3 regions of the Streptomyces sp. NPDC086777 genome follow, and region 1 is predicted to be linked to each of the others. Evidence: predicted binding sites of a transcription regulator. Region 1 holds the regulator's gene; each other region holds the start of a gene.
The links. Region 1 encodes HrcA, which represses chaperone genes, less so after heat shock. Its sites were predicted from a motif close to TTNGCACTCNGNNNNNCNGAGTGCNAA; they were not measured.

Region 1 (2,266 bases):
CCCGGCCGTCGCCGGCGCACTCGGGGCACGGCGTCGGCACGACCGTGCCGAAGCCCTGGCACTGCGGGCACGGCCGCGAGGTCATGACCTGGCCGAGGAAGGACCGCGTCACCTGCGAGACCTCACCGCGGCCCCGGCACATGTCACACGTCTGGGCGGAGGTGCCCGGCGCCGCGCCCTCACCGTTGCAGGTGTTGCAGACGATCGCCGTGTCGACCTGGATGTCCTTGGTCGTACCGAAGGCCGCCTCGTCGAGCTCGACCTCGATCCGGATCATCGCGTCCTGGCCGCGCCGGGTACGCGAGCGCGGCCCGCGCTGGGACGCCGTACCGAAGAACGCGTCCATGATGTCCGAGAAGTTCCCGAACCCACCGGCTCCGAAGCCGCCCGCGCCCGCGCCGCCGCTCTGCGAGAGCGGATCCCCGCCGAGGTCGTAGACCTGCTTCTTCTGCGGGTCGGAGAGCACCTCGTAGGCGGCGTTGATCTCCTTGAACCGCTCCTGGGTCTTCGGGTCCGGGTTGACGTCCGGGTGCAGCTCGCGCGCGAGCCGACGGAAGGCCTTCTTGATCTCTTCCTGCGACGCGTCGCGGCGCACGCCGAGAACGGCGTAGTAGTCCGTGGCCACTTACGACTCCGCCAGGATCTGTCCGACGTACCGTGCCACCGCTCGTACCGCTCCCATCGTTCCCGGGTAATCCATGCGGGTCGGTCCGACCACGCCGAGTTTGGCGAGTGCCTCGCCGCCCGAACCGTAACCGACCGACACCACGGACGTGGAGTTGAGTCCCTCGTAGGCGTTCTCGTGACCGATGCGTACGGTCATGCCCGAATCCCCCGCCTCGCCCATGAGCTTGAGGAGCACGACATGCTCCTCAAGCGCCTCCAGGACGGGCCGGATCATGAGGGGAAAGTCATGTCCGAAGCGGGTGAGATTGGCGGTGCCGCCGATCATCAGCCGCTCCTCGTTCTCCTCGACGAGCGTCTCCAGCAGGGTGGAGAGCACCGCCGAGACCGTGCCGCGGTCCTCGGCCTCGAAGGCTTCCGGCAGGTCCTCCACCAGCCGGGGCACGTCCGAGAACCGGCGTCCCGCGACCCGGCTGTTCAGCCGCGCCCGCAGGTCCGCCAGAGACGTTTCCCCGAAGGGCGCCGGGCAGTCGACCATCCGCTGCTCGACCCGTCCGGTGTCGGTGATCAGCACCAGCATCAGCCGGGCCGGCGCGAGGGCGAGCAGCTCCACGTGCCGCACGGTCGACCGGGTCAGCGACGGGTACTGCACGACCGCCACCTGCCGGGTCAGCTGGGCCAGCAGCCGCACGGTCCGCGCCACCACGTCGTCGAGGTCGACGGCGCCGTCGAGGAAGTTCTGGATGGCCCGCCGCTCGGGCGCGCTCATCGGCTTGACGCCGGCCAGCTTGTCGACGAACAGCCGGTACCCCTTGTCGGTGGGGATCCGCCCCGCGCTGGTGTGCGGCTGGGCGATGAACCCCTCGTCCTCCAGGGCGGCCATGTCGTTGCGCACGGTCGCCGGGGAGACCCCGAGGTTGTGCCGTTCGGTCAGTGCCTTCGACCCGACCGGTTCCTCGGTGCCGACATAGTCCTGGACGATGGCGCGCAGCACCTGAAGCCTGCGTTCACTCAGCATCCGGCGCCACACCTCCAGAAAGTCGTCCCCGCGGCCTTTCGGTCCCTTCGGGCCTTTCGTCTGGCACTCTGCGAACGCGAGTGCCAGCATCCCCGGCCCAGTGTACGGCCGTGGGGCACCGACTGGGCAAGGCCGGTCAGGACCCATGGCGTTCTACGGCTAGCGTCGCGGCATGACGGTGACTTGGGAAGAGCTGGGCTGGGAGCGGGTGGCCGAAGGCGTCGGCCGATGCCGGCTGCCGGGCTGGGACTGCACGGCGGGTCTGGTCCTGGGCGCGGGCACGGCCCTGATGGTGGACGCCGGGTCGAGCCTGGCGGAGGGCGCACGGTTGCGTACGGAGGCGCAGGCGCTGGCCGACCGCCGTGTGACCCATCTCGCGCTCACCCATCCGCACTTCGACCACGTCCTCGGCGCGGCCGCCTTCGCGGGCGCGGCCCTGTACGCGGCGGCGGGCACCGAGACCGTCCTCGGACACGGCCGCGAGGAGCTCCGCCTGGACGCGATCCGCAACGGCCTGCCGGCCGCGGAGGCCGAGGAGGCGGCCGACGCCCTTCCCCTGCCGCGCCGGCTGGTCTGCGGCGAGTGGACCCTCGACCTGGGCGACGGCCGCCAGGCCCTGCTGGC
Region 2 (2,266 bases), on a different contig from region 1:
GCACGTCCAGGCCGACCTGGTCGAGCTTGAGGCCGACCTCCTCGGAGACGACCGTGGCGCCGGTGAGGATCGCCAGGTCCTCCAGCATCGCCTTGCGGCGGTCGCCGAAGCCCGGGGCCTTGACCGCGACCGCGTTGAAGGTGCCGCGGATCTTGTTGACGACCAGGGTCGACAGGGCCTCGCCGTCGACGTCCTCGGCGATGATCAGCAGCGGCTTCGAGGCGTTCGACTGGATGATCTTCTCGAGCAGCGGCAGCAGGTCCGCGATGGAGGAGACCTTGCCCTGGTTGATGAGGATGTAGGGGTCCTCCAGGACGGCTTCCATGCGCTCCTGGTCCGTCACGAAGTACGGCGACAGGTAGCCCTTGTCGAAGGCCATGCCCTCGGTGAAGTCCAGCTCCAGACCGAAGGTGTTGGACTCCTCGACGGTGATGACACCGTCCTTGCCGACCTTGTCCATCGCCTCGGCGATGAGCTCGCCGACCTGCTGGTCCTGCGCGGACAGCGCGGCGACGGCGGCGATGTCGGACTTCTCGTCGATCGGGCGGGCCGACGCGAGCAGGTCCTCGGAGACGGCGGCGACCGCGGCGTCGATGCCCTTCTTCAGGGCGGCCGGAGAGGCACCGGCGGCGACGTTCTTCAGGCCCTCGCGGACGAGCGCCTGGGCCAGCACGGTGGCGGTGGTCGTACCGTCACCCGCGATGTCGTTGGTCTTGGTCGCCACCTCCTTCACCAGCTGCGCGCCGAGGTTCTCGTACGGGTCCTCGATCTCGACCTCGCGGGCGATCGTGACACCGTCGTTGGTGATGGTGGGGGCGCCGAACTTCTTGTCGATGACGACGTTGCGGCCCTTGGGGCCGATCGTCACCTTGACCGTGTCGGCAAGCTTGTTGACGCCGCGCTCAAGGGCGCGACGGGCGTCCTCGTCGAACTTCAGGATCTTCGCCATGGCAGCGGATGCCCTCTCGGAAATCTGGGGTGAACAAGACTGCGCCCCCGGCGCCCGGCTTCTCGGAGGATCGCGGGGGCCAGGGGCGCAGCTTCAAGCGGAGTGCTTGAGGTGTGAGTCGCAGGCTTACTTCTCGATGATCGCGAGCACGTCGCGAGCCGAGAGGACGAGGTACTCGTCGCCGTTGTACTTCACCTCGGTGCCGCCGTACTTGCTGTAGAGCACGACGTCGCCGACCTTGACGTCGAGCGGCAGGCGCTCGCCGTTCTCGAAACGGCCCGGGCCCACGGCGAGGACGGCGCCCTCCTGGGGCTTCTCCTTCGCGGTGTCCGGGATGACCAGGCCGGAGGCCGTGGTCTGCTCGGCGTCGAGCGGCTGGACCACGATGCGGTCCTCAAGCGGCTTGATGGCAACCTTGGAGCTGGCGGTCGTCACGATCCGACCTCCCCCTTCGGAGATCTCACGGGGTTAACTGTCTGAGGTGGCGACCAGGTCGATCCGTCGTCGCGGGTGCCGGACCTGCCCGTCGCGTTGTTGGCACTCTCATCTGCCGAGTGCCAGAGCCGAGACTATGACCGCGATTAGCACTCGGTCAAGCGGAGTGCCAATTGCCTGCGGCGCGGCGCCGAAAATCGGTGGCCGGGGGTTGTCGTGGCCGTCCCTGGGGGCTGCGCCCCCAGACCCTCCGTTCGGCCTTCGGCCTTCGGCCTCGTCCTCGAACGCCGGACGGGCCGGATCGGGGCTGAGCACCGCCGGCGAAGGCCAGGCCGGGGGGGAGCTGTGGTGCTACAGGTAGTCCTCCAGGCGGCCCACCGTCAGGTCGGCTGCCTGGACTCGGCGCAGGAGGCGGACGGTACGGTCCCTGAGGGTGGGGCCCAGGGCCTCGTCGGGGCCCACCAGGATGATGTCGCCGGGGCGGAGCTGTCTGTCGCCGGTGCGGTAGGTGATGCCGTCGGGGGTCGTCGCCGCCCGCCACAGCACCACCGCGGCGACCCCGCAGTCGTCCGCGGCGCGCAGGGTGGTGGCGTCGTAGGTGCCGTAGGGCGGGCGGAAGAGGCGGGGGCGGATGCCGAAGCGGGACTTCAGCTTCTCCTGCTGGCCGCAGATCTCGGCGCGCTGGCCGGCGTACGGCAGGCCGGGCATGGCCGGGTGGTCGAGGGTGTGGTTCTCGACGCTCGCGCCGACCGACTGGAGGCGGGCGAAGTGGCCGTAGCCGGGGCCGACCACGCTGTCCGTGAGGAACATGCTCACCGGCAGCCGCAGTTCACGGACCATGTCGACGAAGCGGGAGTCCTTCTCGGCGCCGTCGTCGTAGGT
Region 3 (2,266 bases), on a different contig from region 1:
GCAGGGCCTGGAGACCGCCACCCCGGACGGCGCAGGCGTCTCCATCATCCCGGCCGTCGCCGGCGGCTGACCTGCGGCCCCGCTTGACAGGCTGATCGAATGACCGAACATTACCTTCGGTAACGCCGGTCACCGACTGTTCATCCGATTGCCCCCTCCGTGAGAGAAGCGGAGGGGGCAATTCTGTGTGGTTGAGCGCGGTACAGTTGGGGAACACGGTCCCGATCTCCAGGTCGGGGGCCCCGTATTCGATACCGCGAGCCCGACAAGAAGTAGCCAAAGTGCGCGGGTTATATGCGGCTTTTGTGGCCTTTATGGGGCCCGACTTGCCCTGAATTCGGCCGAATTCTTGCTACATTCCGGACCCCTTCCGTCCAGAATTCTCGTCCGATTGACCTGTTGCAGACGGCAGTTGGACAGATACATTCAGCCGCGGTCGACGCGTTCCGGCGCACGCCCCCAACCAATGGGGGGTGAGGTCTGACCCGGATCCGCGAAGTGTGGATCTGTGCAAGGGCCAGTAATAGGGGAGTTAGGCATGGCTCAGGGCACCGTCAAGTGGTTCAACGCGGAGAAGGGGTACGGCTTCATCGCGGTCGACGGTGGTGCGGATGTATTCGTCCACTACAGCGCGATTCAGATGGACGGCTACCGCACCCTGGAGGAAGGTCAGCGGGTCGATTTCGAGATCTCGCAGGGCCAGAAGGGGCCGCAGGCGGACATGGTCCGGCTGGCGACCAGCTGAAGCACGCGCCGACTGACAGCGACGTTCTTCTGTACTTCTTCGAAGGGCTCGTGCCTCCCGGGGCACGAGCCCTTCGGCATGCCCGGGCGCGAGCCCTTCGGCATGCCCGGGGAGGGCCGGCCTCCGGGGCCGATCCCCGGGAGGCGCTTGCTCCCGCCCGCCACCCGACCGCCACCCCTCAACGAGCACTCGCTTCGCGAGCGCGCCTTGCACTCTCGATGGGCGAGTGCTAATCATTGGCGTTAGCACTCTGAAGGTGAGAGTGACAAAGAAGGACCGGGTCGGTGAGGCCCGCAGACCGGGTGGGGCAAGGAACCCACGGGTCGGCGAGCCGTCCGTCGCGGGCGCGGGCGCGGTCCGAAGACTCACCCCCAGTCCTGGAGGGACCACTTCACATGGCCAAGATCATCGCGTTCGACGAGGAGGCGCGGCGCGGCCTTGAGCGCGGTATGAACCAGCTCGCCGACGCCGTCAAGGTCACCCTCGGCCCCAAGGGCCGCAACGTCGTCCTTGAGAAGAAGTGGGGCGCCCCCACGATCACCAACGATGGTGTGTCCATCGCCAAGGAGATCGAGCTGGAGGACCCGTACGAGAAGATCGGCGCCGAGCTGGTCAAGGAAGTCGCCAAGAAGACGGACGACGTCGCCGGTGACGGTACGACCACCGCGACCGTGCTCGCCCAGGCCCTGGTCCGCGAGGGCCTGCGCAACGTGGCCGCCGGTGCCAACCCGATGGCCCTGAAGCGCGGTATCGAGAAGGCCGTCGAGGCCGTCTCCGGTGCCCTGCTCGAGCAGGCGAAGGACGTCGAGACCAAGGAGCAGATCGCCTCCACGGCCTCCATCTCCGCCGCCGACACCCAGATCGGCGAGCTCATCGCCGAGGCCATGGACAAGGTCGGCAAGGAAGGCGTCATCACCGTCGAGGAGTCCCAGACTTTCGGTCTGGAGCTGGAGCTCACCGAGGGTATGCGCTTCGACAAGGGCTACATCTCGGCGTACTTCGCCACCGACATGGAGCGTATGGAGGCGTCCCTCGACGACCCGTACATCCTGATCGCCAACTCGAAGATCGGCTCCGTCAAGGACCTGCTCCCGCTCCTGGAGAAGGTCATGCAGTCGGGCAAGCCGCTGCTGATCATCGCCGAGGACGTCGAGGGCGAGGCCCTGTCGACCCTGGTCGTCAACAAGATCCGCGGCACCTTCAAGTCCGTCGCCGTCAAGGCCCCGGGCTTCGGCGACCGCCGCAAGGCGATGCTGAACGACATCGCCATCCTCACCGGTGGCGAGGTCATCTCCGAGGAGGTCGGTCTCAAGCTGGAGAACACGACCCTCGACCTGCTGGGCCGCGCCCGCAAGGTGGTCATCACCAAGGACGAGACCACCATCGTCGACGGTGCCGGCTCCACCGAGCAGGTCCAGGGCCGGGTCAACCAGATCCGCGCCGAGATCGAGCAGTCCGACTCGGACTACGACCGCGAGAAGCTCCAGGAGCGCCTGGCCAAGCTCGCCGGTGGCGTCGCCG

Region 2: groES (co-chaperone GroES) is a predicted target of HrcA. The motif match lies at 1,531-1,557, and genes of this name have one in related genera.
Region 3: groL (chaperonin GroEL) is a predicted target of HrcA. The motif match lies at 952-978, and genes of this name have one in related genera.

What each region holds. Positions count from the first base shown of each region.
Region 1 is NZ_JBFBJI010000001.1:450,171-452,436, forward strand. Features, by position in the region: gene dnaJ (molecular chaperone DnaJ) at 1-625, opposite strand, end outside; gene hrcA (heat-inducible transcriptional repressor HrcA) at 626-1,642, opposite strand; gene AB0472_RS02050 (MBL fold metallo-hydrolase) at 1,815-2,266, shown strand, end outside.
Region 2 is NZ_JBFBJI010000029.1:80,489-82,754, forward strand. Features, by position in the region: gene groL (chaperonin GroEL) at 1-949, opposite strand, end outside; gene groES (co-chaperone GroES) at 1,076-1,384, opposite strand; gene AB0472_RS33055 (polysaccharide deacetylase family protein) at 1,736-2,266, opposite strand, start outside.
Region 3 is NZ_JBFBJI010000007.1:144,720-146,985, forward strand. Features, by position in the region: gene AB0472_RS12810 (ubiquitin-like small modifier protein 1) at 1-70, shown strand, start outside; gene AB0472_RS12815 (cold-shock protein) at 539-745, shown strand; gene groL (chaperonin GroEL) at 1,141-2,266, shown strand, end outside.